4 regions of the Methylobacterium sp. Ger2507 genome follow, and region 2 is predicted to be linked to each of the others. Evidence: riboswitches for the same ligand, from Rfam matches in the RefSeq annotation. Region 2 holds a riboswitch; each other region holds the start of a gene.

Region 1 (7,640 bases), 1.0 Mb from region 2:
GGTGGAGACCACGACCGTTCCCGGCTTGTAATTGCCGTCGAAGGCGACGATCTCGCGCGGGATCGGGGCGACCTGCGCCTGCGGGGCGGCCTGATAGCCCTGACCGACGGCGCCCGGGAAGCTGTAGGGATCGTCGGTGAGACGGCCGTTGGCATAGGCCGGATCGGCGGAATAGTAGTCATCGCCGGCATTGCCGCCGAAGGGATCGTAGGGAGCTGCCAGAACAGGGCTCGTCGAGAGGACGCAGACACCGAGTATGCCAGCCAGGGCGGTCGCCAAGGTCTTCATCTGTGGTCCCTTACCTATGCCGTAACCTTTGCTATACAAGCGTAAGCATAGAGCGGAGGTTCCACCGGCCGCGCAGATTTCGTCATCATTGCGGCAGAGCCGGTCGCCCGGCGAGGATCGTGCTTAACGATCGCCGTAAGACCGGCGCGACCCGTATCCCTGTGAGGTGCCGTATCCGCAGCCATAGCGATAGCGCGAGCACCCGACCGAGAAGTCGTTCCGCGCCCGGGCCTTCGCCCGCTCCTGATCGATCACGAGATCGCGCTCCCGGTTGCGCTCGGCCGACAGCGAGGAGCCGTAGCGTTCGGCCGCCTCGGCTGCGGTCCCCGCCACGAGCGCCAGGGTCAGGCCGATCGCAGCGGCCCTTCGGCACCGGCGGGTCTTTCCATCAGGTCTGGTCGTCATGCGTCGCATCTCCCGATCTGTCCCTCCTGAGCGGCCTCAGCCCGGCAGGCGCCAGACCGTGACGCGCTGGATCAGGTACTCGGCCGGCATGGGCGTCGAGGCGTCGGGATACCCACCCCACGATCCGCCGATGGCGAGGTTGACCAGGATGTACATCGGAACGGACTTCATGTCGGACGGCGTCGGAATGCGACGGACCTCCTTGCGGTCGACGTACCACACGATTTCGTCGGCGGTCCAAGCGGCGCCGTAGGTGTGCCAGTCCGCCCCGGGTCCGCCCACCGGGAAGGGTAGGGTGACCTTCTGATTGCGCTGCTTCGGCGCCTCGCCGGTGTGGAGGGAACACCAGATCTCATTGGGGACACCCAGTCCCTCGAAGATGTCGAGTTCGCCGTTCTCCGGCCAATTGCCCTTCGTCGGCATCAGCCAGAAGGCGGGCCAGACGCCCTTGCCGACGGGCAGCTTCGCCTTGATCTCGAAGTACCCGAACAGCTGCGAGAAGCTGAACCGCGTGGTCAGCACGCCGCCCATGAATTGCTTTCCATGCGCGAGCGGTTGCAGGTTCTCGGGTATCTTCGAACCCAGGATGGTGAGGTGTTTACCCGGATCGAGCTTAAACGGGTTCAGACCGAGCGGCGTGTCGAGGACCTTGTCGTCCTTCACGCCGGTAAAGCTCGGGTCGACGTAGATGCTGCCGGCGCTGCCGGAGCGGTACTCGAGTTTCGTCGGACCGCCCGAGCCGAGCACGGTTCGCCACCGGGTCGGGGAAGGGGGCTTCTTCGCCATCTCCGAGGCATCGAGCGTCTGCCAGCGCTCGTCGAAGGTCGGAGCCCCGAAGGTCGCCGGATCGATCTTGCCGGGCAGCGGAGCGGCTTGCGCCAGGACGGTGCCGGCAAGCGTCGCGGCGACGAGACAGGCGAAGCGTTGGAACATCACAGTATCCTCGAAACGATGCCGGACCACTGACGCCGACGGGCCTCCGCCCCCATCCTTGATAGGGCGCCGCAAGGGTCCGAGCCAGTGCAGGGAGGCCTATGGCCGGCGCAGGGGTGCCACGACGACGTCACAACGCGGCGATCTCATGGCGCCAGCGGGATCGCGCATTCTCCCGTTTCTTCGGAAGGACAGCGACAGCGTCGCATCGCAAAGATCCCGGCAGGGACATCGCGGGCGCGGCTTCAGAAGCGCCCCGCGAGGGTTAGGCGAAACGCGGTGGGCTCGACCGGATGGACATGCGGGTCGGCCACGCCCGCGGGGCCTTCGCCGCTCAGGCGCGAGGTGTAGAAGTAAGCGATCTGGTCGGCCCTGGCATTGGTCAGGTTCAAGACGTCGAGGGACAGGCTGATTCCGTCGTCGAAGGCGTAGCCGATCCGTCCGTTCAGGAGAGCCGTCGCTTTCGAGCGCACCGAATTGTCCTCGATCAGCGGACGCGGCCCGAAGTAGCGAAAGCGCATCGAACCGAACCAGCCGGGACCCGCACCGAAGGTGAATCCGGCCGACGCGATGGTGGTCGGCGCCTCCGGCACCCGGTTGCCGATCGGGTCCCGGTCCGAGAAGCGGGCGTTGGTGACCGTCAGGTCGCCCTCCAGCGAGAGCCAGGGCGTTACCGCGTAGCGGTTGGTCCACTCGATGCCGAAGCGGCGGGTGGGGCGGCTCGGCTCGGTGGTGCCGCTGTCGCCCTGGAACAGGTTCTCGGAGGCGAAATCGAGTTGGAACAGGGCGACGGCGGTCTCGAGCCCGGCGATGCTGCGGTTGCGCAGGCCGATCTCCGAGCCGGTCGAGGGCACGAGGAAGGGCGAGCGGCTGATGTTGAAGAGCGGGCTCGTCGGATCGACCGTGGCGGTGACGCCGCGGGCGTCGTTGGAGTGGAAGCCGCCGCCGTAATTCACGAACAGCTCGGTCTCGAACCACGGACCGAGCACGAGGCCGAGCTTCGGGTTGACGATGCCGTCCCGTGCCGTGCCGGAATTGGCCGGCGTGTCCGAGCGGACATCGGCGGTGAATCCGTCGGCCCGGACACCGACGCTGGTGCGCAGCCAATCGGTCCAGCGCACCCGGTTCTCGACGTAGAGGGCGGCGCTCGCCTCCAGCACCCGGTCGTCCAGCACCGTCGAGCGGACCTGCCGCGCGGTGGTGTTGAACAGGCCGACGCGGATCGAGTCCGTGCGGGTCTGAAGCCCGATCTCGGTCTCCATCGGCAACCCGAAGAGGTCGCCCTGGACCATGTGGCTGATCTCGCCGCCGCCCAGAACCCGGCTGTCGCGCTGGCGGAACTGGTCGCCGCTGACCGGATCGTTGAGAAAATACGTGAAGTCGTTGAACAGGTTCATCCCATAGCGGATGACGTAGGCGTTCGCCCGGGTGATGCCGGCGTCGCTCGTCCGGCTCCAGCGTCCGGAGAGCGAGAAACGGCCGGTGTCGCCGCCATCCGTGGGGTTCAGGGCGCCGAAGCGGCCGATGATCCCCTCCGTGACGGCGCGCTCCGGGATCTGGTTGGTGGCGTTCCACCGGGCCCAGTAGGCCATGCCCGTCAGGGCGAAGCCGTCCAGGGCCGTGCCCTGGCTGTAGCGGACGACGCCGTTGAGCTTGGCCAGACGGTCCGGCACGTCCCAGGGGCCGTCATAGGTCTGGGCCTCGCCCGCCACCAGAAGGGTGCCCTGCCCGAGCGGTGCCGACGCGATGGTGAGCGCCCGCTTGTAGCCGAAGCTGCCGAAGGAGGTCAGGGCGAGGTTGCGGTCGGTCTTGTCGAGATAGTCGATCCGCACCGAACCGGCCGAGGCGAAGTCGCCATCGCGCACGAAGTAGGGACCCTTGTGGAACTCCACCGCGCCGACGAGTTCCGGGATCAGGAAGTTGAGGTCGGCATAGCCCTGTCCGTGGGCGTGGGTCCGCATGTTGACCGGCATGCCGTCGATCGAGAGCGCGATGTCGGTGCCGTGGTCGAGGTTGAACCCGCGCAGGAAGAACTGGTTGGCCTTCCCCTCCCCGGAATGCTGGGTGACGATGAGACCGGGCACGCTTTCCAGCACCTCTCCCGGTCGGGTGATCGGGCGGCTGTTGATCTGCGCACCCGATATCACCCCCGCGCTCGCCGCATCGACGGGCCTGAGACCGCCGCCGATGCCGATGACGCCGCCGACGAAGCCCGCCTGCGCGACCGGTCCGGTTCCGGGCGGCGCCGATGCCTCCGCCGTGACCGAGAGTTCAGCCAGGTTCGCCTCGGCCGCCTGGCCAGAGACCGGCCGGATCTGCGCGCCGTAAGGCACCAGGCCGGCGCAGGAGACCAGAAGGAGCGTTCGGTAGGGGGGCCGTGACGGGGCGGGCGACATGGGACCTCGGGCGACGTCTGTGGCACGTCACCGCGACGAGGTCGGTCCGTTCGCCGCATGCGAACGCCCCGACACCCACCAGGACACCCCGCCCGATGCGTTTCGCGTGTGACCACGATGGACGGCAGGTCTCCTGGCTCGCGGGTCACCGCCCTCTCATCGTCTTCCCAGGTGCCGGGGCACCCAGTGACGTGTTGATGATGGGCTCGCCGCTTACAGTTGCGGGGGCAGCCGCGGCGTTGGGCTCTCGCCCGCACCGCGTTCCCTTTTGATCCTCGATCCGAGGAACCGTCCGAGGTCAGAAGACCAGACGAAGCCCGACAGCGTCAATCGAACGCGCGGGAAATCGGCGTCCTGTGCTCCCTGTGCGACAGCCAGGGCCAAGCCCAGCGCCGGTGGGTCGGGGACAGCCGGGTGAAGGCTGGATGGGCGGCCGCCCCTCCGATCAGAGCGGGCGATCCCGATCCTGATCCGGGCTCCAGCTTCGCAGCGGCGAGGGTCCGATCTGGCGTTCGGCGCGGGGCGCCGACTCGTCCTCCAGCCAGGTGCGGGGGCCATTGGCATTGCCCCGGACGACGTCCCCGGCGACGATCGCGTGTCCGGAGGCGACCGCCACGATCAACTGGGTGGCGTAGGCCCTCGGACCGCTGCCCTTGAGGGACATGCCGGGTCCGCCCGGACGGAGCTTGCTGCCGAGCGCGCCCCAGAGGGGCGGTGTCTTGATCCGGCGCAAACCAAAGCCCTGGTCGATCAGGGCAGCGGCCGCCTCGATCTGGCCGTTGAGGAGAAGCAGGCCCGGCCGCGTCAGGCGGAAGGCATAGCTGCCTTCGTCGTCCTCCTCGACGAGGTTCACCAGCTTCAACGACAGGGCCTGACAGGCCGTGTCGACGTTGTCGCGGGTGAACTCGGCGTCGACGGCCAGCGGCCTCAGGGCTTGGCCCGAAATCCGGCAGGAAACCCGTTGGAGGAAGAAGCGACGTCTGGAAATCTGGCTCAGGCCCCATCCAAGCGCGATCGCGCGACGTGGGGCGATCATCCGCCGGACAGCATGGCGCCCGGAGGTTTCGGTCTGGTTGAGACGATCCGCGAGTTTCGGTGGCGGAATGCACGCCCTGGTTGACGATCCAGTGCCCGGCCCGATCCCGCGGGGACCCCGGTCTCGGACACCGAGGCGGCGCGGGCGCTCGCCCCCGCGAGCGGCCGATCGATGCCGGCCCTCTTGCTGTTCGCCCGTCACCGCCCTCTGTGAGCGGTCATCACCGCCGGGAGACATCGGACATGACGAAGCTGTTCATCGCCAACATCAGGACCGCCGAGGGACCCAAACCGCTGGTGACCGTGCGGGCCGCCGCCGAGGGCGAAGCCAGGCTGTTTCTCGAAGCCGCCTATCCGGACGACGAGATCCTCGACGTGGCGGAGCCGAGCGGCTGGGCCAGCGACGCCGACACCGGCAGCGCGGCGGGCGACATCCGCGAGCATGCCGGCGTGCAGTGGCAGGCGCCCTCCAGCCATTCCGGCTGAAATTCAGCGCCGCCGGTCGAACCCGGCGCTTGCCAGCGCCAATCGTGCCGTGACCATTGCCGACCATGCCGATCCGCCGCGAGCATCGCTTCTTCTATCCGATCGACTGGCCCGAACTGTCGGCCGTCATCCGGTTCACCCGCGCGCGGGGCCGGTGCGAGTCCTGCGGACGGCCGCATGGCCGGCGGGTCTTCCATCTCGGCGATGGGCGCTGGTGGGACGACGATGCCAGCGCCTGGCGCGATGGGGCAGGGCGGTTCGTCTGCCTCGCGGTCGGGATCGACGACGTGCTGGGAACCGTGCGGACGACGCGCGTGGTCCTGGCGACGGCCCACCGCGACCACGATACGGCGAACAACGCCGCGAAGAACCTCGCGGCCTTCTGCCAGCGCTGCCACATCAACCACGACCGACCGGAGCATCAACGCCGGCGCTGGCGCACCCTGTTCCGGCGCAAGGCGTTGGGCGACCTGTTTCGCGGCCCGTATCCCAGCCCCTGAAACGCGCGGAACGGCTGGTTTCGAACAGGACATCAGACAGCGCGACAGGACGTCAAGACGAGGATTCCGGTGCGGAACGGTTTGTCCCCTGATCGAGGACCGGATCGGCCGCCGCGATACCTTGTGCTCCACCGACGATGCCGCTCGATTTGATTCCATGACCAAATCTGCTCAGCCTCGTCCGAGCGCAAGACTTATCGGTCTTTTTGACTAATCTCGGTTCGCATCCAACCGAATAGACTCCGATCCGGAGGATTTTTTCAGCAAAAATACAGAAGCGCCCGTCTCGGCGATGCTTTACACAGAGCCTGACCTTGCCCTGGAGTCAGCCCGTGACAACAAGCCTGTCGAAATCCGCCAGCGTGGCCGCCCTCGCCGTCCTGCTGATGGGCGCCGTCGCGATCGCCGAACCCGTCACGGTCGTCCCCGGACAACCACCGGTCACGGTGGACCTCCCGGCCGGCTGGACATCCTCGGCGATCAAGCGTGGCATCCAGGCCAAGACGTCCGACGCGGAGGTCTTCGTCTGGTTCGAGAGCTTCAGGCCGGCCGAGCTGAAGGAGCTCCTCGCGGAACACGAGAGCGACTTCAAACGCCGGGGCGTGACGGTCACCGGCGAAGCGAATATCGAGGAGAAGGACTTTCCGACCTATTTCCTCAAGATCACGGACGTTCCCGCGACCTACGAAGGCAAACCAACCCTTCTGCGCTACGTCGCGGTTTCGCCGAAGGACCCGAACAAGCGCCAACTCCTGGTCAGCGTCTGGGCCTTGCCCCAGGGCGGGACCCGCTATGCCACAGACCTGAACGCGATCTTCGACAGCTTCCGGATGTCCGTCGAAGCGCTGTGATCCCGCCGGCGCGTCTCAGGCGGCCCGGTTCGCGCGCTATCCCGCCGGATCGGTGAGGACCAGCTTGCCCTCGAAGGGGGCCTTCTGGTTCCGGTTGCTGGTGCAGGCATAGGTTTCCTGCCCGGCCTTGAGCGTGCGGATGCGCAGAACGCCCTTACCGTTCTGCTTGACGAGATAGCCCTTCTCGCTCGCCACATGGACGAGATCGCCATCGGCGTGCAGCACGTTCGCGTTCTCGAACTGCCCCGGGGCCGTGATCGTCACGGGCTCGGCCGCCTGACTGACGATGTGGAGCTCGACGTTGGTGTTGGCCGGAAGCTTCAGCTCGGCCGGCGCGCAGACGGGCTTGCCCCCCTCCATCCGGATGGTGAGTTCGACGGGCGGCATCACATCGGAGGAGGCGGGCGGCAACGGCTTGCTCTGCGCGAAGACCCCCGTGGCGAATGACGTGACCGCGAGCGCGCTCAATCCGAGCAAACCATGGCGCATGTGACTGACCTCGACCGTTCCGTGTTGGATATCGAGGAAAGGGCCGCGGGAGTCCGGGAGTTCCGGTTTGCGGCGGCACGCCGCAAGGCCCCCTGGCAGGTCGGCAAGGCCTCCTGGCAGGTCGGCAAGGCCCCCTGACAGGTCGGCAAGGCCCCCTGACAGGTGGCGAGGTCTCGCGGCGTGGCTCGCCCGATGGCCTCAGGCGCGCACGAAGGCCAGCAGATCCGGGTTGATGATCTCCGGATGCGTCGTGCACA
Region 2 (7,640 bases):
AGCCCATTCGGCGCGGACCCGGCGGTGAGCCAAGTCCGTTCCGTCGCTACGACGCCAGCGCGAGCAGCGCGTCGCAAGAGACATGCGCTTCGAGATGATCGGCGAGACGATCGAGCACCGCCTCGATTCCGGCCTCGTAGGCGAGGCCGCTCGGGGCCGCGCCGAGGCGGGCGAGCCAGGCGCCGCGCTGGCGGTCGTCGGCGAACAACCCGTGCACGTAGGTGCCGGTGACGCGCCCGTCGGCCGAGATCGCCCCGTCGTGGCGCCCGTCGCGCAGGCGGATCGCCGGGCGCGCCGTGTCCGGCCCGGTGGTGTCGCCCACATGCATCTCGTAGCCCGAGAACGCGACCGCGTCGGGCAGGCTGGTGCCGGTGACGGCGGAGAGATGCTTGACCGGCGTCATCACGGTCTCGATGTCGAGGAGGCCGAGGCCGGCGACGGAGCGGGCCTCCCCCTCGATGCCGTGCGGGTCGTCGATGCGCCGGCCGAGCATCTGGTAGCCGCCGCACAGCCCGAGCACCCGCCCGCCGCGCCGGACATGGGCGCGGATGTCGATGTCCCAGCCTTGGGCGCAGAGGAATTCGAGATCGTCGATGGTGGTCTTCGAGCCCGGCAGCAGCACGAGGTCGGCGACCGGAATCGCCTCGCCCGGGCGGACCAGCACCACCGCCACGTCGGGCTCGGCCCGGAGCGGGTCGAGGTCGTCGAAATTGGCGATGCGCGGCAGCACCGGCACGGCCACGACCTTGCGCCGCGTGCCGCCGGGGGCCGATCCGGCGAGGCCGAGGGCGTCTTCCGCCGGCAGGCGCGCCGCGTCGGGGAAGTGCGGGATCAGCCCGAAGCTCGGCCAGCCGGTCGCCTCCGCGATGGTGGCCATCCCGTCCGCGAACAGGGTCGGGTCACCGCGGAAGCGGTTGACCAGGAAGCCCCGGATCATCGCCGCGTCCTCGGCGTCGATCACCGCCTTGGTGCCGACGAGGCTGGCGATGACGCCGCCCCGGTCGATGTCGCCGAGCAGGATCACGGGCGTGCCGGTGGCCCGGGCGAACCCCATATTGGCGATGTCCCCGCGCCGCAGATTGACCTCCGAGGCCGAGCCCGCGCCCTCCACCACCACGAGGTCGGCCTGAGCCTTGAGGTGCGCGAAGCTCTCCAGCACCGCACCGAGGAGACGGGGCTTCCAGGCCTGGTAGTCGCGCGCCTTGGCGGTACCGACCATGCGGCCCTGGACCACGACCTGACTCCCGGTCTCGCTCTGGGGCTTCAGCAGCACCGGGTTCATGTGCACCGACGGCGCCACCCCGGCCGCCCGGGCCTGCAGCGCCTGCGCCCGCCCGATCTCGCCGCCATCGGCGGTGACGGCGGCGTTGTTCGACATGTTCTGCGGCTTGAACGGCCGCACGCTCAGCCCCCGCCGCGCGAAGACCCGGCACAGACCGGCGACGATCAGCGACTTTCCGACATCCGAGCCGGTGCCCTGGATCATGATGGCGCGGGTCATGGCTGAGGCCGCGCCGGCGGGGGCGCGGCGCAGTCGGGATCGACCGGCCGCGCGACGCGATGAAAAGCCAGGATGGCGGCACCGTAGGTCTCGACGACCTCCGAGTATGGCACCCGCTCCGCTGTGAAGAGCACGGCCCGGTGCCGGAACAGATGGTCGGGGATCGCGAGGTTGCCGCAGGTCGCCGCCGGGGGCGGGGCCTGCTCCCACCCTTGCGGCAGGGGCTGCCACAGGAGTTCCGCCCCGATGGTCTGCCGCGTCGTGCCGAGGGCCTGGACCGCCCGGCCGAACGGCGTGTCGGTGGTCTCGAGCAGGCGGTTCATCTCCGGGGTCAGGCGCTCGGGCACGTACCAGTTGTCCGCCTCGGACAGGACGTGGTCGCCGCAGGCGAGCCGCACCTGACGGTAGCGGAGGACGGTGTCGGGGCCGGCATTCAGGCGCCGGCGCGTCTCCTCCGAGGCGGGCTTGTCCGCGCCGCGCTGCCGATTCGCCGCGAGCCGCGGCGTCGCGGCCATGCCGTGCTCGGCGCACCAGCCTTCGAGGGTCGCGGTGGCGGAGCGGCTGGCGAGCAGCCGGGCGTTCAGGCCCTCCACCACCGCCAGGGCCTCGACGCGGCCGAGATAGCTGGCCGGCCAGGCCGGCGCGGTTTCGGCGCAGGCCGGATGGATGCCCCACAGGATAAGGAGCCCGACCGGGCTGAGGGCGAAGCGCATCAGAATTCGATTCCCACCTGGGCCTTCACCCCGGCGGCGAAGTGGTGCTTCACGGAGCCCATTTCAGTGACGAGATCGGCGGCCTCGATCAGGGCCGGTTTGGCATTGCGGCCGGTGACGATGACGTGGAGGTCGGGCCGGCGCGCCCGGAAGGCCGCCACCACGGCATCGAGGTCCAGGTAATCGTAGCGCAGCGCGATGTTGAGTTCGTCCAGCACCACGAGGCGGATCGTCGGATCGGCCATCAGGTCGAGGGCCTTGGCCCAGGCGTGCTCGGCGGCGGCGATGTCGCGGGCCTTGTCCTGGGTCTCCCAGGTGAAACCCTCGCCGAGGGTGTGCCAGTCGATCCGGTCTCCGAAGACCTGGAGCGCGTGCTTCTCGCCCGTGTCCCAGGCGCCCTTGATGAACTGGACCACGCCGACGCGCCAGCCATGGCCCAGCGCCCGCAGCATCAGCCCGAGGGCCGCCGTGGTCTTGCCCTTGCCGGGACCGGTGTTGACGATGAGAAGCCCCTTCTCGATCGTCTTGCCGGCGACCTCGGCGTCCTGCACCGCCTTGCGCTTCTCCATCTTTTCGCGATGGCGCTCGGCGTCGTTCACGGCGTCCGTCATGGGGTGGCTCCGGCTTGGGGTTTCACGATCAGGGGCAGGCCCGCCACCAGGAAGACGACGTGGTCGGCCTGTCGCGCGAGGCGCTGGTGCAGCCGCCCGGCGGCGTCGCGAAACCGGCGGGCCAGCACATTGTCCGGCACGATGCCGAGCCCGACCTCGTTGCCGACCAGCACCACCGGGCCGGGCGCCGCCGCGCAGGCCGCCAACAGCGCGGCGGTGGCGGCCTCCACGTCGGCCTCGGCCAGGATCAGGTTGGTGAGCCAGAGGGTGAGGCAATCGACCAGCACCGGCCCGGGCGCAGCGGCCACCGCCCCGGCCAGGTCCATCGGCACGTCCCGGGTGATCCAGTCGGCCGAGCGGCGCTCCCGGTGGAGCGCGATTCGGTCGCGCATCTCGTCGTCCCAGGCCTGCGCCGTGGCGAGGTACAGCCAGGGGGCGGGACAGGCCTCGATCAGCCCCTCCGCGTGGGCGCTCTTGCCGGAGCGCGCGCCGCCGAGCACGAGAGTCAGTCTGGGAGGGAGGTTCGGCATGAGCCTCCTGTGCCCGAAATCGAGCCCTCGGGTCAAAGGCCGGAATCCGATCCGGGCCGCGTTGTCAGCGCGACGGCAACCGCGTAGAAGCGTGGATCGGACGGTGCCCCGGCGACGGGGTGAAAAGGGAATGCGGTGAGGGGGCGACCCTGAAACCGCAGCTGCCCCCGCAACTGTGAGCGGAGACGGGACTGCCATCGGCCACTGGAGCGATCCGGGAAGGCGGCAGGACCAGCGACCCGCGAGCCAGGAGACCTGCCGCCGAGAGTGGACCTGCCATCGAGCGTGGACCTTCCGTCCACCCGATCGATCCGTGACGGCCGCCGGCGGGGCGGCCAGGAGATGAACCGATGTCGACCAACACCCTCGTCCTGACCGGCACCCGCACCAACGAGCGTCTCGGCGCCGTGCTCGTGGCCGCCTTCCTCGGCCTCGGCCTCGTGTTCATGGCGGGCTTCGCCCCCGCGATGGCGCTGCACAATGCGGCGCACGACTTCCGCCACAGCCAGAATTTCCCCTGCCACTGAGCGCCTCCGCTTAAGGCAGACACCCCCATGATCATCCGGCTCGTGTCGGCGGCCCTGGTCGCCGGCTTCCTCGCGGCTGTGGTCGCGACGGGCCTGCAGCTCGCGCTCACCTCGCCGCTCATCATCGCGGCCGAGCGCTACGAGACGCAGGCCTCGGCAGATCCCGCACGCCTGTCGCCCGCCTCCCTGGTCGTGCGCATCCACGGCGGTCACGATCACGGCACCAAGGACCCCTCGGTCGCGGGCGGCGAGGTGGCGCCCGACTGGCAGCCGGGCCCCGGCCTGCCGCGCATGGCCTTCACGGCGCTGGCCACCCTGGTGGGCGGCGTCGGCTACGCGCTGCTGCTCGGCGCCGTGCTGCTCGCCTGCAACCGCGAGCCCAGCCCCGAAACCGGCCTGCGCTTCGCCATCGGGGGGTTCCTCGCGGTGGCCCTGGCACCGGCTCTCGGGCTGGCGCCCGAACTGCCCGGCATGGCGGCGGCGCCGCTCGCCGACCGCCAGTTCTGGTGGGTGATGACGGCGCTCGCCACCGCCATGGGGCTGTACCTCATCGCGATCCGGCGCGCGCCGATCACCATCGCGGGGGGCATCGTGCTCCTGGTCGCCCCCCATCTCGCGGGCGCGCCGGAGACCAGCCACGCCGCCTCGAACCTGCCGGCGGCCTACGCGGCGCAGTTCGCCGCACGCTCGCTCGGCATCGCCTTCGTGTTCTGGGCCGTGATCGGGCTGGCCTATGGCTGGGCCTGGGGATTGTTCGGCAAGGCCCGGACGGCCCATGCCTGACCAGTTGCAGGATCAGATACCCAAAGACTCGCCTCGGACGGACAGCGCCGCCGTCACGCTCTACGTCTGCGCCACCTGCCGGGCGGCCGGGGACGTCTCCGAGCCACGCGCCGGGGCGCGCCTGCTCGCCGCCCTCCAGGAGGCGGTGAGCGCGGGCGGTCATCCGGGCATCACGGTCGAGAGCGTCGAGTGCCTCTCGGTGTGCAAGCGGCCCTGCACGGTGGCGGTCGCGTCGCAGGGGCGCTGGACCTACGTCTACGGCGATCTCGATCCGGTCGCCTCGGCCGGCATCATCCTGGACGGCGTCGCGCTCTATGCCGAGACGCCGGACGGCATCGTACCGTGGAAGGCCCGGCCGCAGGAATTCCGCAAGGGCGTCGTCGCCCGTATTCCGCCGTTCCCGCCGCCGCTCCCGCCCACATTCCCGCCGCCCGTCGCGGCGCCCCCCCATCCGGACGCCGCCGAATGACTCTTGTCGCCAAGATTCCCTGCACGATCGTCACGGGCTTCCTCGGGGCCGGCAAGACCACGCTGGTGCGCCACCTGGTCGAGAACGCCAACGGCCGCCGCCTCGCGATCATCGTCAACGAGTTCGGCGATATCGGCTTCGACGGCTCGTTCCTGGCGGCCTGCGGCATCGAGGGCTGCGGCGACGAGGACATCGTCGAACTGGCCAACGGCTGCATCTGCTGCACCGTGGCCGACGATTTCGTGCCGGCCCTGAACAAGCTCCTCGACCGGGCCGATCCGCCCGAGCACATCCTGATCGAGACCTCGGGCCTCGCCCTGCCGAAGCCCCTCGTCCAGGCGTTCCAGTGGCCGGCCATCCGCTCGCGGGTGACGGTGGACGGCGTGGTCGCGGTGATCGACGGACCGGCCGTGGCGGCCGGCTTCTTCGCCGACGATCCGGCGGCTCTGGCCGCCCAGCGCGCCGACGATGCCAGCGTCGACCACGACAACCCGCTGGAAGAGGTGTTCGAGGACCAGCTCCTCTGCGCCGACCTCGTGGTGATGAACAAGGCCGACCTCCTCGACGAGGCCGGGCGCGCCAAGGTTCGGGCCGAGGTGCTCGGGCACCTGCCCCGCGCGGTGAAGATGGTCGAGGCCGAGCACGGCCGCCTCGACCCGCGCGTGATCCTGGGTCTCGAGGCTGCGGCCGAGGACGACCTCGACGCGCGCCCCTCCCATCACGGTGAGGGCGAGGACCACGACCACGACGATTTCGACTCGGTGGCCCTCCCGGTTCGGTCCGCCGCCACCGCCGAGGATCTGGCGATCCGCGTCGCCCGCGCCGCCGAGACCGCGGGCGTGCTCCGCATCAAGGGCTTCGCCGAGGTCACCGGCAAGCCGATGCGCCTCGTGGTCCAGGGCGTCGGCGCGCGGATCAGCCATCATTACGACCGGCCCTGGAAAGCCTCCGAGCCGCGGGACGGCCGCCTCGTCGTCATCGGCCTGAAGGGCTTCGACCAGGGCGCCGTCGCCGAGGCACTGGCGGGATGAATCGCCGCGCGGCCCTGCGGCCCGTCCCGGCCGGGCTCCGCCGGCTGCCGCTCGCCGCCCTCGGTCTCGCGGCCCTGCTCGGAATCGGGGGCTGCCGGGATGCCAGGCGGTCGGACGCGACCGCCGGCGCGCCGGTGAGCGCCGCATCCCCGGCGCCGCGAACCGCGGTCAAGCTCGCCTATACCCACGAACTGACCATCGATCTTCCGGCGGATCGCGTCGGCGCGCACTTCGCGGCGGCGCGGGACCGCTGCGTGACCGACACGGTCCTCGACTGCACCCTGATATCGGCCTCGTTCGGCGAGAGTTCACGCCCGTCCGGGCGTCCCTCCGCAAAGCTCGACATCCGCCTTCCGCACAGCGCGGTCGCGGCCTACCTCGCCTTCGTTACGGCGCCCCTTCCGGGAGAGCAGGCGAGCGATGTCATCCTGCAGCGTCAAGCGACCCGGGCCGACGATCTGACCCCGACGATCGAGGATGGCGTGCGGCGGCTCGCCCAGCGCAAAGCCTACCGCGAACGCCTCGACGCCCTGGCCGCGAAACCCGACACCCGCGTCGAGGATCTGATCCGGATCGCGCAGGAAATCGCCCAGGTTCAAGCGCAGATCGAGGAGGACGAGGCCAAGCAGCGCGGCCTCGAGCGGCGCGTCGAGACCGAACTCATCGCGCTCTCGTTCCAGGCCGACCAGGCACGCGCAGGTCCCCTCGCTCCGTTGCAGGAGGCCTGGGCCAGGGCCGGCACCATCTTCGGGGCGAGTGCCGGCGCGGCCTTGCTCTTCGCCATCTGGAGCCTGCCCTGGCTCCCCCTCGTCGCTCTCGCGGTGCTTCTGTTGCGCGGCCTCTGGCGCCTGCGCCGCCGCCGTCGCGGCGGCCTGCGCAGGCCCCTGTCGGAGGAGCGGCCATGAGGCCGCGGCACCCGCCATGCACCTGATCCGCATCGATACGGTCTCCCTCGACGAGGGTGAAGCCGCGGTCGATCTCGGTCAGGCGCCGGGCGACATCGTCTTCCTGTCCTTCACCGATTCCGACCTGTTCGGCATGGGTCAGGCCTTCGCGAAAACCTTTCCGGCGGGTTCGCCCGAAGCGCCGACCCTGCGGCTGGCCAAGCTCGCGAAGCTGCGCCACCCGATGTCGGTCGACCTCTACGTCGATGCGGTGATCGCCAAGGCGCGGATCGTCGTCATCCGCTGCCTCGGCGGCCTCGATTACTGGCGCTACGGCATCGAGCGCGCGAGCGCGGCCGCCCGCGCCAACGACGTGATCCTGGTGGTGCTGCCGGGCGACGACCGGCCCGACCCGCGACTCGACGGCTTCTCCACCCGGCCGGACCTGGCTCCGGACCTCGACGCCTATTTCCGGGCCGGCGGCGCGGAAAACCTGCGCCGCCTGATCGGACGCCTCGCCGCCGAGATCGGATCGGCCGGGCCGGTCGAGCCGCCGCTGCCCCTGCCGCGCGGCTTCGTCGCATGCCCCGG
Region 3 (7,640 bases), 2.2 Mb from region 2:
TCCGTCGTCGTGCCCCTCATGAGCCTGCGCGGGACCCGCCAGCGTACCGACCAGCAGCCACACCGCGCCCAGGGCGGCGGCAATTCGAAAAACCATGGGAGAAGCTTCCTCGCGTTCAAATCCCGGGCGTGCCCCCGCCTTCGGCGGGCACGATCCGACCGTCGAGCGCCTCGGGGGCGCCGTTCGTTACGCGAGGAGTCTGGGGGGCCTGGAGAGCGTCTCGGGTCCGAGACCGCGGCGGCGATCGACCGGCCGGGAGACGCGGACCACCCGTCCGTAGGCGAGCGTCGGCAAGGTGGCCGTGGCCGACAGGATGCCCGACGCACAGCAGATCGGGGTTCCGCAGCGGGTGCCCGTGCACGGACCGGAGCAGCAGCCCCGCCCCGTGTCGTCGGAGATCAGCCCCGCCACACGGACCAGGGCTTCCACTCCGAGCAGGGCTTCCGCTCCCAGCAGGGCTTCAGCTCCCAGCAGGGCGTGCGTTCCCGGACCGACGGTCACCGCCGTGGCGATGAATGGAGATTCGGGCGCGACGGCCGGCGCGCTCTGCGCCTCCGCCATCGTCAGGGCGGGGGCCATCGCCGCAGGGGGATGGCCCTCGTGAGCCTGAGCAGCGGACGGCGCGACGTAGGCGATGATCATCACGATCACCGCCGCCATCAGGCGCACGAGTTGCTGCTCGAATCTCATAGGGGCTGGTTACACCATTTCCTGACACCGAGAAATAGGTGGAATTCAGTATGACGGATCGGCCGACGATTTTTATCCTTAAAGATCTCATCACGCCGCGAATGTTATGGGCTCTGCTCTATCAATCGCCGGGAGGATGAGGCTAAAAGATTCGGTCAGAGGCCCATCTGAAGGCATCGCCGTCGAAACGACGGCCCCGTTACCAGGGCAGCGCCGATCGGTCCGCTACGTCCGCGATCGAGACCCGGTTCGTTCGCGCAACGAACGGCCGCTGGATTGAATTCCAGCCGTCATGGGCGACCGCTTTATCGAAAGACCACCGACATGCAGCGGCGCACATTCCTGGCAGGTCTTGCGGGGGTCCTTGGAACCGCACCGGCATCGGCTCAGATGAAGCACGACATGGGAGCCATGGGGAACATGGGACCCATGGGAGCCGGGGCCGGGCCGGGCGGGCCGATGGCACCGATGGCCGGCACCGCGCCGGTCCTGCCGCAGGGGCAGCCGTTGAAGGAGCTGCCCCGGCTCCGCAACCGCTCGACCCGACCCGGTCGATTCGAGGCCACGATCGCGGCGCGCCCCGGCGTGGTCCGCTACGCGGAGGGCCTCGACACGCCGGTGCTGCTCTATGACGGCGGCCATCCGGTGATCGAGGCGCAGGAGGGCGACCGGGTCGCGATCACGTTCCAGAACGGCATTCCGGGGCAACCCTCCACGATCCACTGGCATGGGATGCCGGTGCCGTCCGACCAGGACGGCAACCCGATGAACCCCGTCGCGTCCGGGGCCGAACACGGCTACGCCTTCGACCTGCCCGAGGGCAGTGCGGCGACCTACTGGTTTCATCCGCATCCGCACGGCCTCACCGCCGAACAGGTCTATCGCGGCCTCGCCGGGCTCTTCCTGGTCAAGCCGAAATCCGATCCGATTCCGGCCGCCTATGGCGACACGGTCCTGATGCTCACCGATCTCCGGATCGCGGCGGACGGGACGATGCCGCCCAGCACGATGGTCGACCTGATGAACGGTCGCGTCGGCGACCACGTGCTCGTCAACGGCCAGAGCAATCCGGTGATGACGGTGGCGCCGGGCGAGAAGCGCCGCCTCCGGCTCGTCAACGCGACCAACGCGCGCTACCTGCGCCTGCGCTTCGCGGGCGCCCGCATGACCCTGATCGGCACCGATGGCGGCCTTGTCGAGGCGCCGGTCGCCGTCGACGAGGTGCTGCTCACCCCCGCCGAGCGGGTGGAACTCATCGTCTCCTTCGATCAGCCCGGCCCGGCCAAATTGACCACACTCGCCTACGAGCGCGGCTGGATGGGACCGGGGGAGCCGAAGGAAGCGGGCAAGGTCCTGCTGACCGCGAACGTGGCGGGACGACCGGCGACGCCGCCACCGCCGCTGCCGAAGATGCTGCGGGCGATCGCCCCGCTCCAGGCCCCGGTCGTCACCCGCCGCTTCGTGCTGACGGAGGACATGGGCTCCATGGATCACGGTGCCATGCCGGGCATGGATCACGGTGCCATGCCGGGCATGGATCACGGCGCCATGCCGGGCATGGATCACGGCGGAACCGCGAAAGGCGGTGCCGCCTCCGCCAAGCCGCCCGGCAGCCACGACATGAAGTTCCTGATCAACAACAAGAGCTTCGACATGACCCGCATCGACGAGGTCTCGAAGGTCGGTCAGGTCGAACAATGGGACATCGTCAACCAATCGGACATGGATCACCCGTTCCATGTCCACGGAACCCAGTTCCAGATCGTCGCCTACGAGAAGGACGGACAGGTCAGGACCCCGGGCTATCGCGCCTGGAAGGACACCGTGAACGTCGTGCCCGGCGAGACGGTCCGGCTCCTGCTGCGCCAGGACCAGCCGGGGCCGCGCATGTACCATTGCCACATTCTCGAGCACGAGGAACTCGGCATGATGGGCGTGCTCGACGTCCGATCCTGACGGTTTTCCGTCCCAGCAGGCGGCACGCGCCTTACCGCGGGCCTCGTCGGCCTATCCTCGCCCGAAGGCGAGCGACGCCGGCCTCACCGGGCGGTCGTGTCGGCCCCCGGCGGCGTCTCCGAGGCGGTCCGGTCGGCGGCCGGCTTGCGGCGGGCCTGCTCGGCGCGGAGTTCCCGCTCGGCCATCAGCCAGAACTCGACCTCGAAGCCTTCGGGACGGTGGTTGCGCTCCCAGATCTCGTGGGCGCGCTCGCGGACCCGTTCGAACGTGATCCCATCCTCGGACATCGTGCTTCTGCTCCTTCGTGACCGGCGATCGCAGGTGCGACCCCCGCCGCGGGGCCAACGCTCCCGGGGGCAAATCGTCCCCGTCGATTGACGCCGGCGCCGGAAACCGCCTAGCTTCGGCGCGACGGTTCCTCGGATCGAGGATCAAAAGGGAACGCGGTGCGGGGCTCTGCCCCAACGCCGCGGCTGCCCCCGCAACTGTAAGCGGCGAGCCCATCATCAACACGTCACTGGGGGTTGCAAGCCTCTGGGAAGACGATGAGAGGGCGGTGACCCGCGAGCCAGGAGACCTGCCGTCAGTCGTGGTCACACGCGAAACGCATCGGGCGGGGTGTCCTGGTGGGTGTCGGGGCGTTCGCATGCGGCGAACGGACCGACCTCTTCGCGGTGACGTGCCACTCCGCGCGACCCGTCGCGTCAGCCGTCCCGTCGATGCCCGTCTGCGCCCGCGCGTCCCGCTCCCGTCCGCCTCGTCCGATCGCCCCGCGCGGTCCGAAGACGGCTGGCTTGCGGACAACGTCGCGTCCGGCACCACTCAGCGATTGTAACATTATAACATTCGCTTTAGCAGAGGTGGCTCGTCGGCCCTGGCCGATGCCCGCGCCCCTTCCCGGTTGTCCCATGGCCCTCGCCCAAATCCCGTCCCGATCCCCACGCGCCCGACGCGCACGGCAGGGCCACGTCTTGCCCCTGATATCCCGGCCCCCGATATCCCGGCCCCTCACATCCTGGCCGCTCGCGGCCCTGCTCGGCGGCCTGCTGCCGATGCCGGCCGACGCCGCGCCCGGCGAATCCCACTCGGCCGTCACCCTGGAGACCCTGGAGGTCGCGGGCTCCGGGCGCGGCGGCCCGCCGCCCGCCGAGGGGCTGAACCTGCGCAGCTCGAGCCGCAGCGCCAGCCGCCTCGGCCTGACGCCCCTGGAAACCCCCGCCAGCGTCGACGTGATCGCGGGTGAGACCACGCGCCTGCGCGGCCAGAACACGGTGGCGGAGGCCGTCACCCAGAACGCCACCGGCATCACCACGGTGGCGGCCCCCGGCAACGGCAACGGCGCCTTCACGGCCCGGGGCTTCGCCGGCCCGAACTCGATCCAGCAGCTCTACGACGGCACCCGCCTGTTCGTCGGGGCGGGCACCGTCACCTTCCCGTTCGACACCTGGAACGTCGAGCGCATCGAGGTGCTGCGCGGGCCGGCCTCCGTGCTCTACGGCGACGGCGCCATCGGCGGCGTGATCAACGTGGTGACGAAGAAGCCGGTCTTCACGCCCCTCAACGTGGCGCGCGCGGCCGTCGGCTCGGATGGTCTGGCGCGCTTGGCCCTCGATTCCGGCGGTCCCATCGGGGACGCGCTCGCCTACCGCCTCAACATCAGCGGCAACCGCGACGCGGGCTGGATCGCGCCGGACGGCGACTTCCGCAATCTCGCGGTCTCGGGCGCCCTGACCCTGCAGGCGAATCCGGACCTCGCCATCACCCTGAGCCATGATTTCGGCTACCAGGAGCCGGCCCGCTACTGGGGCACGCCGCTCATCGACGGGCGCATCCGCGACGCCATCCGGTTCAACAACTACAACGTCCGCGACGCCCAGATGCTCTGGACCGACAACTGGACGCAGCTGCGAGCGGAGTGGACGCCGAGCGCCGACATCACGATCCGCAACACCGCCTACCGGCTCCAGAGCCGGCGCCAGTGGCGGGACATCGAGCAATACGCCTTCAACCGTGATACCGGGCGGATCGATCGCTCGGCCTACACCGAGATCTATCACAGCCAGGAGCAGATCGGGAATCGCCTCGACGCGACGGTCCGGGGCACAGTGTTCGGATTCCGCAACGAATTCCTGGCCGGGTTCGACGTCAACGCCATCGCGTTCCGGCACACCAACAACTTCAGCTCCGAGGGCGGCGGCCTCACCACCAGCGTCGATCCCTTCGCCTATGACCCGGGTCTGTTCCCGGCCAATGGCCGCGCCACTCCGGCCTACGTCACCAACACGCGCCAGGCCTCGGTCTTCGCCGAGAACCGCCTGATCCTGTCCGATCAGCTCTCGCTGCTGGCCGGCATGCGCTACGACGCGCCGGTGCTGCACCGGACCAACCTCGTCACGGGCGCCGCCTTCGAGCAGGATTTCCAGGCGCTCAGCTACCGCTTCGGCGCCGTCTACAACCCGACCCCCCTGCTGGCGCTCTACGCCCAATACGCCACCGCCACCGATCCGGTCGGCAGCCTGATCTCGCTGTCGCAGAATCTGTCCGGTTTGAAGCTCTCCACCGGCGAGCAGGTGGAGGTCGGCGCCAAGGGCGTCGCCTGGAACGGCCGGGCCGAGTGGACCCTGGCCGGCTACCGCATCGTCAAGGACAATCCGATCACGCGGGTGCCGGGCGAGGCGGCGCTCGCGACCCAGGTCGGGCAGCAATCCTCCCTCGGCGTCGAGGCGGCCCTGAGCCTGCACCTGTTCGAGGCCTGGCGCATCGACGCCAACGTGGCCCTTCTCCACGCCCAGTACGACGCCTTCAACCAAAGGGTCGGGGGCGCAGTGGTCTCCTATGCCGGACGCCAGCCCATCGACGTGCCGGAGCGCGTCGGCAACCTTTGGGTCAATTGGGCCTTCGCCCCCGCCTGGGAGGCCCGGATCGGCCTGCAGCACGTGGGCGAGACCTTCAGCGACTTCGGCAACCAGGCGCAGCGCCCGGCCTACACCCTGGTCAATGCCGGTCTCGACCACCAGGTCACGCCGTCCTCGCGGCTGTCCCTGCGAGCCTACAACCTCTTCGACGAGATCTACGCGATCAGCGGCAACGCGGTGAACGGGGTCGGCACCAACTGGCTGCTCGGCCGCCCGCGCTCCTTCGAGGTGGCCTACAGCGTGCGGTTCTGATGCGGGCCTCTTCGACGCGGGCGCTCCTGAAGCCCGTCAAGCGCTGGCTGATCCTCGGCCATCGCTGGCTCGGCATCGTCACCGGGCTGTTCCTCGCCACCTGGGTGCTGTCGGGGCTGGTGATGCTCTACGTGGCGTTCCCGGCCCTCACCGAGGCCGAGCGCCTGTCCCATCTCGCGCCCATCGCCTGGGACCGGGTGCATCTCGGCCCCGACGCGGCCCTGGCCCGGGCCGGGCTCGACCCGCCCCCCGGCGGCCTCAGCCTGTCGATGCGGGGCGGGGCGCCGGTCTATCAGGTCACCGCCCGCGACGGCGCGCGCCACGCGGTCTCGGCCGAGACCGGGCAGACCCTCGGCCCCATCGACGCGGCGGCGGCCGTGGCGTCGTTCGCGCCGGGCGCCACCGTGCGGGCGGTGCGGCGCGACCAATGGACGGTGCGGGACCGCTACGACCCTCTGCGCCCCTTCCACGTGGTGGCGCCGGGCGACGCGTCCGGCACCGAGCTCTACGTCTCGGCCCGCACCGGCGCGGTCGTGCTCGACACCACCCGCCGGGAGCGCCTGTGGAACTGGCTCGGGGCGATCCCGCACTGGTTCTACCCGACGCCCCTGCGGGCCCGGGCCGAGCTGTGGCGCGGCACGGTGCTGTGGGTCTCGGGGATCGCCATCGCGGGGGTGCTCAGCGGCCTCGTCCTGGGGATCTGGCGCCTCCGGCTGCGCCGGCCCTACGCCTCGGGGGTGACGCCCTATCGCGGCCTCGCGCGCTGGCACCACCTCCTCGGCACCCTCGGGGGCCTGAGCCTCCTCACCTTCGTGGCGAGCGGCTGGCTCTCGATGAACCCCAACCACTGGTTCTCGCCCCGCTCCCCGCCGGAAGCGATGCGCGAAGCCTATGCCGGGCCTGTCCATCCGGTCGGCCGCACCGCCCTCGACGGCCTTGCTTTCGACGGCCTTGACCTCGATGATAGGGCCCGGCCCCGCACCGTCGAGGTCCGGTTCACCCAGGTCGACGGCCGGCCCGTGCTGATCGCCGCCGACGCGCGGGGTGGGCGGCGCGTGGTTCCGCCGCCGAGCCCCGAGGCCCTGCGGGCGGCCGCCGCCCGCGTCCTGCCGGAGGCCCGCATCGCCGCGATCGAGACGCTGACCGCCTACGACGCCTACTGGTATCCCCACCACGACACCCGGCCCCTGCCGGTGCTGCGGGTGCGCTTCGACGATGCCGCCGCGACCTGGCTCCACCTCGACCCGGAGACCGGCGCGCTCCTCGACCGCCTCGACGCCAGCGGCCGCCTCCAGCGCTGGCTGTTCGAGGCGCCGCACCGCCTCGATTTCGCGATCCTGTTCCAGGCGCGCCCGGCCTGGGACCTCGTGATGTGGCTCCTCAACGGCCTCGGCGCCGGCATCGCCGTCTCGGGCGTGATCCTGGGCTGGCGCCGCCTGCGCCGCACCGCGCGGGTGGGATAGGGCCGGGCGGAACACGGCATCACCCGGCCGCCGCGCTCCGTCGGCAGCGACAAGCCCGGCACCCCGCCGCCCGAAGGGAGTCCGTGGCGCCAGCGGACGGCGGACCACGCGGCGCCCGGCCGCTCGGTATCCGGAGACGACCGCTTCTCGACCCGGTGGCGGCGGTGTCTCCCTGCGCCGGGGCGGGCGGGGCGCGGGCGCTCCGGTTCTGGACGACAGCTGCGCAGAATCCCAGTGCAGCAGAATCTCGGTGCCGCAGGGCGACACGGCGACAGTGGAAGCGAGGCGGGTGTTCGTGGCACAATCGGTTCGGGGTTGCGCGGTTTCCGTCGAAGGCCGGCGGGCCGTGACGGGTTCGGTGACG
Region 4 (7,640 bases), on a different contig from region 2:
ATGCACATAGAAACATTCTAAAATGCCTCCGTATCGCTATACCATGGCTTTGTTATTTCGGTTTTGTGCCGATAAGAGAGCTGTGTCTGCAATAGAGTTCGCTCTTGTTCTGCCGCTCATTCTTGCAATACTCTTGGGCTCATTGGAATTTAGTAGAGCGTTGGATAACAAACGCAAAGTAGCATTGTTGGCACGAACGCTTGCAGACCTAACCTCACAAGCGGCTACGAATTCACCGGTCACGACTGCGGCAATGAACGATATTATAGCAAGCTCGCAACTGGTTTTACGACCATTTGTGAGCGGCTCTGCAAAAATAACAGTCAGTGCGCTGGGTCTAGATCTTAAAAACATTGGTAGTAATCCTCGCGTTTGCTCCAGCTTTGCATCTAGTAATGCAACGGTCCGAAGTGTTGGACTTGCTGGCGATTTATCTGTTCCCCCGGGCTTCCGCGTCCTAGGTATGCGATACATCCTGGCTGAAGTACAAATGCCCTACGCTCCGGTGTTTGGGAGTGGAATTATGAAGTTTGCAGGCAGCATAAACACCAACTTCACGTTCAAATCGGCCGTTGTATGGCCGGTCCGATTGGGTAAAACTTATAAAACAAACACTTATAATGAAATTATCCTTCCTAACGGTGTAGAATGTCCACAGTAATATAAAATTCTTGGCATGGATAAAACATGCTCCTGATAATCTCAGGATAATGAACTGAGGGTAGATTTCAACTCACTCTAATCTATATCAAATAAAATGTTTGACTAAATTTAGGTGACTATTTCAAAATGACAATAGATATTTATGATATAGTTAGAATGATGCGTTTTGACGAACATAAGCCATCGGCTTGCGTTGAACGCATGTCTGCAGGATGTCGGGTATCGGATCGGATATCCGACACCGCTGAGCTATGCGCTTGGCGCACGAGCTGCTTTTGCGAGGCAGGCTAGCGGAGAGGCACCTTGGAATGACTGGGTTGGGTGAATTTTGGCCGGTCCGCTTTTAGGTTGGGGAGTTCAGACAGCAGACGTAGCCCGCCAACGAACTGAAGCACTCGTAGGCCGAAGCTTGTCACCCGCTAACAACACCTGGCCGGAAACACCCAAGACGGCATTGACGCTGTAGCGTTCTGTGATGCCCCTTATGCCTGACGGTTCCTCTCACGAGGATCAAAAGGGAACGCGGTGAGGGTGAAGGCCCGAAGCCACGGCTGCCCCCGCAACTGTAAGCGGCGAGCCCATCATCAACACGTCACTGGGTCCCCGGACCTGGGAAGACGATGAGAGGGCCGCGACCCGCAAGCCAGGAGACCTGCCGTCAGCCGTGGTCACACGCGAAACGCATCGGGCGGGGTGTCCTGATGGGTGTCGGGACGGATGCTGTGCGGCATCTGGGCTGGCGTCTTCGCGGTGACGTGCCACAGACGTCGCCCAGGGTCCCATGTCCCCCCTTCGCTTACACACCGCCTCCCGAACGCTTCTTCTGGCTTCCTGTGCCATCCTTTCGTCCCCAGGGGCGCGTGCACAGCAAGCATCCTCTCAGGCTGCAGAAGCCAATCTCGCCGAACTTTCGGTGACGGCCGAGACGCCTGTGGCCGGCATCACCGGACCTGCGGCTAGTGCGGGCTACGTCGGTGGCGTGACCGGCATCGGCGGCGGTTTGCGCACGGTTGATGCGGCGAGTGCGGGGACCATTTCCGGTGCGGCGCTTAACAGCCGACCGATCACGCGCCCCGGCGAGGTGCTGGAGAGCGTGCCGGGGCTCATCGTCACCCAGCATTCCGGGGAGGGGAAGGCCAACCAGTTCTTCCTGCGCGGGTTCAACCTCGACCACGGCACCGACATCGCCATCTCCGTCGACGGCATGCCGGTGAACATGCGCACCCATGCCCACGGCCAGGGCTACGCCGACCTCAACTTCCTAATTCCGGAACTCGTTGGCGCAGTGGAGTTCCACAAGGGACCGTACTTCGTCCGGGATGGGGACTTCGCTTCCGCTGGGTCGGTACGGATCGACTACCTCGACAAGGTGGACCGGAACCTCGCGCTAACCTCCTTCGGTAGCTTCGGCTACAAGCGCGCGCTCACCATCGCGTCCGCGCCCCTCGGTCAAGGCAATCTACTAGTCGCAGGCGAGGCCCAGACCTATGACGGCCCCTGGGATGTGCCGGATCGCCTCGCCAAGCTCAACGCCGTCGTCCGCTATAGCCAGGGCACGGCCCTCGACGGCTTCGCGCTCACCGGCATGGCCTATTGGGCGAAGTGGAACGCCACGAACCAGATACCGGGGCGCGCCGTGGCGGAGGGTATCATCGGCCGCTACGGGACCCTAAACCCCAACGATGGCGGCGACACCGGCCGCTTCTCACTCTCCGGGCGCTGGAGCCAGACGAGCGAGGCCGGGATCACGCGGGCGAACGCCTACGTCATCCGGTACCAGATGAACCTGTTCAACGACTTCACCTACTTCCTCAACGATCCAGTGAACGGCGACCAGTTCCGCCAGCGCGACAGTCGGGTGCTCGGCGGCGGGGAGGTCAGCCACACCTTCCAGGGTGACCTGTTCGGGCTGCCGATGGAGAACGAGATAGGGGTGCAGACCCGCACCGACGATATCCGGGTTGGGCTCTTTAACACCATCGCGCGACAGTATCGCTCGACCGTGCTTGACGACCGGGTGCTGGAGGCGAGCGCGGCGTTCTACTACGAGAACCGGGTGCGCTGGACCGACTGGCTGCGCACCAGCATCGGCTTCCGTGCTGATGGGTTCTACGCCGACGTTCGCTCCGATACGCCCGCCAACTCGGGGACGGCGCGGGACGGCATCGTCAACCCGAAGCTCGGCCTCGTGCTCGGCCCCTGGTTCGATACCGAGCTGTTCGTGAACTACGGCGGCGGCTTCCACTCCAATGATGCGCGCGGCGTTACCGCCACGATTGATCCGGCCAGCCCGCTGTTCAACATCGCCCGCTCGCCCTTCCTCGTGCCCTCGACGGGCTCGGAGATCGGCATCCGCAACCGCAGCATCGCTGGGCTGGAAACGGCGGTAGCGCTGTTCCGACTGGATTTCGCCTCCGAGAACCTGTTTCAGGGCGACACCGGCACGACAGAGCCGAGCCGCCCTACTCGCCGGTTCGGCATCGAGTGGACCAACCGCTACGCGGTGACGCCCTGGCTCTCGTTGGAAGGCGACCTGACGGTAACGAACGCCCGGTTCGCAGACCGTGACCCCATCGGCAACCGAGTGCCGGAGGCACCGACCACGATCGCCTCGGCCGGGATCACCTTCGGCGAGGACCTGGGCTGGTTCGGCTCGATGCGGTTGCGCTACTTCGGGCCACGCCCCCTGATCGAGGACAACTCCGTGCGTTCGAAGCCGACCGCGCTCCTCAACGGCCGCATCGGCTACAATTTCGACAATGGGGTTAGCCTGTCCCTCGACATCCTGAACCTGACCAACGCCAAGGCCGACCAGATCACCTACTTCTACACCTCGCGCCTGCCGGGCGAGGGGGCGGACGGCGTCGCTGACCGCCACTTCCACCCGGTCGAGCCGACGGCCGTCCGCCTCACCCTGGCAGGACGCTTTTAGGTCACATGCCGGCCGATAGCGGTCGCGTTGCTCCTACACCGTTGACGAAGGATGAAACTGCGCCTTACGCCCGTACCATGCGCGCTTGGCGGCCAGATTGGGGCGTCTGCCGTGCGGTCATCGCCGTGGCCGTACTCTACGCCCTATGCCTGCAGGCACTGTTGGGCTCGATGGCGCCCGTCTCCCAGGTCAGCTTCCACCAGGTCATCTGTGCCGAGCACGCCGGAACCGACGCTCCGGCGGACGAGGGCCTGCCATGTCGACATACGTGCTGCACCCTGGTGCATGCCGTCGTGGCGCCCATTCCAGTTCTCGCCTTCGTCGCCCTGCGTTGGTCGCCCGGCGATGCGGCGCCCCTCACCTGGCGGGCGGGAGAACCGAGAGCCGCACGAGCGCCACCCGATCAGTCCGTCAGTCCACGAGGTCCGCCGACTGCCTGATCGATCCGTCTTGTCAGATCGCTCAGACCCGGACCCGAACCCATGTCCCAGACCCTCCAGGGTGACGCGGCGGCCTTGCGCGCCATGGCTGCGGCCAACCCGATGCAAGATACCGTCTACCGCGCCGTCTGGCGCTGGCATTTCTATGCCGGCCTGCTCTGCCTGCCCTTCCTCGTCCTGCTCTCCGTGACCGGCTCGCTCTACCTGTTCAAGGACGAGATCAACGCGACCCTGTTCGCGTACCGGACCACGGTCGCCGTTCAGGCGAGCCCGCCCTTAAGTGCGGACGTTCTGCTGTTCAACGCCTCCGAGGCCGTCCCCACCGCCGTGCCGGTCTCGCTGACCGACCCCGTCAATCCCTCCGCGGCCGTTGTCGTGACGATGGCCGAGGGACCCCGCAAGATCCTGGTCTACCTGAACCCGTATGACGGCTCGGTGCTCGACCAGGTGGCGCGTGATGACGAGTTCATGATGGTGGTGCGGCGGCTGCACAGCCTCATCTACTTTGGACCGGTGGCCAATGGCATCATCGAGGTTGTAGCCGGGTTCACCATCATCCTGGTTTTGACAGGCATCTATCTCTGGTGGCCGCGTCAACGCGGCGGCGGGGTTGTGAGCGTCCGCGGTACGCCGCGCACGCGCGTCTGGTGGCGCGACCTGCATGCCGTCACCGGCCTCGTCGCCAGCACCGGCATCTTCTTCCTCGCCCTGACCGGGTTGCCTTGGTCGGCTTGGTGGGGCCAGCACCTGCGCACCTGGTCCAATGCGGCCGGCGTGGGACAGCCTAGCGCCCTCTGGGCCGACAAGCCCGTCTCGAACGTGCCGATGCAGGAGATGCTGACCACCACCGGATGGACCATGGAGGACGCCCCGGTGCCCCTATCCCAGCCGGCCGCTACCCCCGCCATCGGGCTCGCGCGTGCTGTCGAGATCCTGCGTGGCCTCGGGATGCCGCGCGGATTCGAGGTCTCCCTGCCGTCGGATGATACCGGCGTCTACGCCGCGGCCGCCTACCCGAAGGACGTGACGCAGCAGCGGATGATCTCCCTCGACCAGTATACCGGCCAGCCGCTGGTCGATGTCCGGTTCGGGGATCTCGGCGGCGTCGCCCGTGCCATCCAATACGGCATCGGCATCCACAAGGGCGAGCACTGGGGCCGGGCCAACCAGCTTGCGATGCTGGCCTTCTGCCTGGCGACGATCCTGCTCGCGGTCACCGCCGCGACGATGTGGTGGAAGCGGCGCCCGGCCGGTCGCCTCGGCATCCCGCCTTGGCCGCGCGACCGGCGGATCGCAACCGGCGTGACGGTAATCGTTCTCGTTCTCGGGGCCCTGTTCCCCCTGACCGGGCTGGTCATTCTCGCCATGCTCGTGCTCGACCTCGGCGTACAGGCGCTGCGAAGGCAGGCAGCGACCTGATCTGACCGAACGGGCCGCGTTCCCGTGCACACTCGCCCTCCCCTGCTGCTCGGCCTGCGCGGATGCCTCGGCGTCGTCCTGGTCGCGCTCGCGCTTTGGGCGCAGGCGCTCGCGCCTGCGGCGGCCGTGCGCATGGTCACGGCGATGTCCGACCCGCTGCGCGACCCCGTCATCTGCGGCCACGCGGTCGATGGAACCGGCGAGGTTCGGGGGACGGCGGACATGCCCGCCCCGGCTTTGCCCGGATGCGACCTGTGTCAGCTCTGCTGCGTCGGGATCACGCTCCCGACGATCGGATCGGTTCCGGCTGTCATCCGGATCCTGCTCTGGCATCCGGTGTCCTGGCCGATCCCACCACCGACGCCATCGACCTCACCGACTTGTCACCCGGGGCAGCCCCGAGCACCGCCTCACCTCGCCTGATCGCCTTCGACTTCTCCGACCGCTGCGGCCTCGCGCGGTTCCTTCACCGATCAGACGAGCTCCCACCATGTTCCGCTTTCTAAGCGCCCATCGGCACGCGTGCACGCTGGCCCTACTCCTCGGCGCAAGCCCCCACGCAATCTCCATGGCGCAGGCCCAAGCTGCCGGTCAGGCAGTGACCCTGGAAGAACTCTCCGTGGAGGGCCAGGGCGGTGGCCTTGGACAGGGGCGTGGTCGGACCGCCCTGTCGCCCTCTGCCGTCGCCGCTCCGACACCCATCGACCGCCCCGTCGGCGAGGTGGTCACCAGCCTCGGGCGAGAAGGCACCATCGAGAACCGGCCGGCCACAAGCATCGGGTCGGTTCTGGCTAACAGTCCCGGTGTAACCGTGCGCCAGGGCAATGGCGGGCGCGACGTGGTGATCTCCATCCGGGGCAACAACGCCCGCTCCACCGGTGTGATCAAGAACACGGTCGTGCTTGAGGACGGCTTCATTCTAACTCAGCCGGACGGCGCCTCGCGCTTCGACCTTGTCGATCCCCGCGCCTACAGCCGCATCGACGTGTTCCGTGGCCCGCAATCTGCGCTGTTCGGCAACTACGCCACCGGCGGCGCGCTCGCCTTCCGCACCCGGATAGGCCGCGAGATCGACGGCTACGAGATCGGCACCGATGCGGGCAGCTTCGGCTACCTCAGCAATTATTTCACGGTCGGCGGCGTCAGCGGCCCCGTCGAGCTCAGCCTGTTCGCGAGCGATGTCCGTGCCAACGGCTACCAGGACCATAGCTCCTACGACACGCAGACGATCAACCTGCTGGCGACCTACACACCGACGCCGGACAACCGCTTCACCCTGAAGGTGATCAACAACACGCTGAGTGCGAACCTGCCGGCTCGGTCCTCCCTCAACCAGTACCGGATCAATCTCTACCAGCGCGGATGCGGAACGGCAGCGACGGCCGCGCCGGGCTGCACCCTGACGAACCTGTTCGCCAACGGCGCGTTTGGCCGGACGGTGGGCGTGACTGCCGATGAGGCGGGGTTCGGACGCGACGACCGGCGCACCATCGTCGCGCTGCGCTGGGAGCACGATCTCGACGCGCAGACGACCTGGCGCACGCAGCTTGGTTTCGACGAGCGCAACTTCAACCAGCCGTTCTATACGACCTCCTCGCGCGGCTCCTATCCATCCTGGAACTTCCTGACCGACCTGACCCGGCGCTACGACCTGTTCGGGCTGCCGGCGGTCGGCTACGTGGCGCTGGCCTACAACACCATCGACAACCACATCACCACCTTCAACCGCGCGCCCGGCGGAGGCCCGCTGCTCGGCGCGCTCATCGGGAACCAAGAGGCCGTCCAATCCAACCTCGGCGGGCGCGCCCGTACCGAGGTGGCGCTCTCCGACCAATGGACCGGCGTCCTCGGCATCAGCGCGGAGAACACCGCAATCACGGGGCGCAACGTCGCCTACGCCTATTCGGCCGCGGGCGTGACCACGACCGTCGCAGATGCCAACCGCAGCTTCCTGAGCGTCGCGCCGGAGCTGGCCCTGGTCTATCGGCCGACCTCGGAATGGGCGGTTCGGGGCCGGGTCGCGACCGGCTATACGACCCCGGCCGCCAGCAATCTCTTCATCACCAGCGCGGGCATCCCCGGCAACAACACCCAACTTCGCACGCAGGAAAACCTAGGCTTCGATCTCGGCGTCGACTGGACCCCTGTCGAGACCCTGCGCTTCAGCGTGACCGGCTTTTACGAGT

The links. A riboswitch is a leader RNA that binds a small molecule or an ion and turns the genes downstream of it on or off. The one in region 2 is predicted to bind cobalamin.
Region 1: another riboswitch for cobalamin. It lies ahead of ACV7NL_RS12130 (TonB-dependent receptor); the one in region 2 lies ahead of ACV7NL_RS07455 (CbtB domain-containing protein).
Region 3: another riboswitch for cobalamin. It lies ahead of ACV7NL_RS17305 (TonB-dependent receptor); the one in region 2 lies ahead of ACV7NL_RS07455 (CbtB domain-containing protein).
Region 4: another riboswitch for cobalamin. It lies ahead of ACV7NL_RS23835 (TonB-dependent receptor); the one in region 2 lies ahead of ACV7NL_RS07455 (CbtB domain-containing protein).

The regions. Positions count from the first base shown of each region.
Region 1 covers NZ_JBUYVC010000001.1:2,618,890-2,626,529, forward strand. The annotation lists gene ACV7NL_RS12115 (L,D-transpeptidase) at 1-288, opposite strand, end outside; gene ACV7NL_RS12120 (hypothetical protein) at 412-693, opposite strand; gene ACV7NL_RS12125 (glycoside hydrolase family 16 protein) at 730-1,626, opposite strand; gene ACV7NL_RS12130 (TonB-dependent receptor) at 1,872-4,022, opposite strand; cobalamin riboswitch at 4,129-4,330, opposite strand; gene ACV7NL_RS12135 (hypothetical protein) at 4,468-5,058, opposite strand; gene ACV7NL_RS12140 (hypothetical protein) at 5,301-5,543, shown strand; gene ACV7NL_RS12145 (hypothetical protein) at 5,609-6,043, shown strand; gene ACV7NL_RS12150 (hypothetical protein) at 6,376-6,894, shown strand; gene ACV7NL_RS12155 (cupredoxin domain-containing protein) at 6,931-7,383, opposite strand; gene ACV7NL_RS12160 (hypothetical protein) at 7,375-7,521, shown strand; gene ACV7NL_RS12165 (alpha/beta fold hydrolase) at 7,582-7,640, opposite strand, start outside.
Region 2 covers NZ_JBUYVC010000001.1:1,596,907-1,604,546, reverse strand. The annotation lists gene ACV7NL_RS07475 (cobyric acid synthase) at 47-1,501, opposite strand; gene ACV7NL_RS07470 (hypothetical protein) at 1,498-2,214, opposite strand; gene cobO (cob(I)yrinic acid a,c-diamide adenosyltransferase) at 2,214-2,825, opposite strand; gene cobU (bifunctional adenosylcobinamide kinase/adenosylcobinamide-phosphate guanylyltransferase) at 2,822-3,355, opposite strand; cobalamin riboswitch at 3,440-3,632, shown strand; gene ACV7NL_RS07455 (CbtB domain-containing protein) at 3,706-3,882, shown strand; gene ACV7NL_RS07450 (CbtA family protein) at 3,910-4,665, shown strand; gene ACV7NL_RS07445 (DUF1636 family protein) at 4,658-5,134, shown strand; gene cobW (cobalamin biosynthesis protein CobW) at 5,131-6,165, shown strand; gene ACV7NL_RS07435 (DUF4349 domain-containing protein) at 6,162-7,070, shown strand; gene cobN (cobaltochelatase subunit CobN) at 7,087-7,640, shown strand, end outside.
Region 3 covers NZ_JBUYVC010000001.1:3,757,206-3,764,845, reverse strand. The annotation lists gene ACV7NL_RS17325 (efflux RND transporter periplasmic adaptor subunit) at 1-96, opposite strand, end outside; gene ACV7NL_RS17320 (hypothetical protein) at 187-690, opposite strand; gene ACV7NL_RS17315 (multicopper oxidase family protein) at 1,015-2,646, shown strand; gene ACV7NL_RS17310 (DUF2934 domain-containing protein) at 2,730-2,933, opposite strand; cobalamin riboswitch at 3,042-3,245, shown strand; gene ACV7NL_RS17305 (TonB-dependent receptor) at 3,699-5,813, shown strand; gene ACV7NL_RS17300 (PepSY domain-containing protein) at 5,813-7,276, shown strand.
Region 4 covers NZ_JBUYVC010000002.1:48,748-56,387, forward strand. The annotation lists gene ACV7NL_RS23825 (TadE/TadG family type IV pilus assembly protein) at 1-10, shown strand, start outside; gene ACV7NL_RS23830 (TadE/TadG family type IV pilus assembly protein) at 23-661, shown strand; cobalamin riboswitch at 1,139-1,337, shown strand; gene ACV7NL_RS23835 (TonB-dependent receptor) at 1,445-3,595, shown strand; gene ACV7NL_RS23840 (PepSY-associated TM helix domain-containing protein) at 4,078-5,454, shown strand; gene ACV7NL_RS23845 (TonB-dependent receptor family protein) at 5,945-7,640, shown strand, end outside.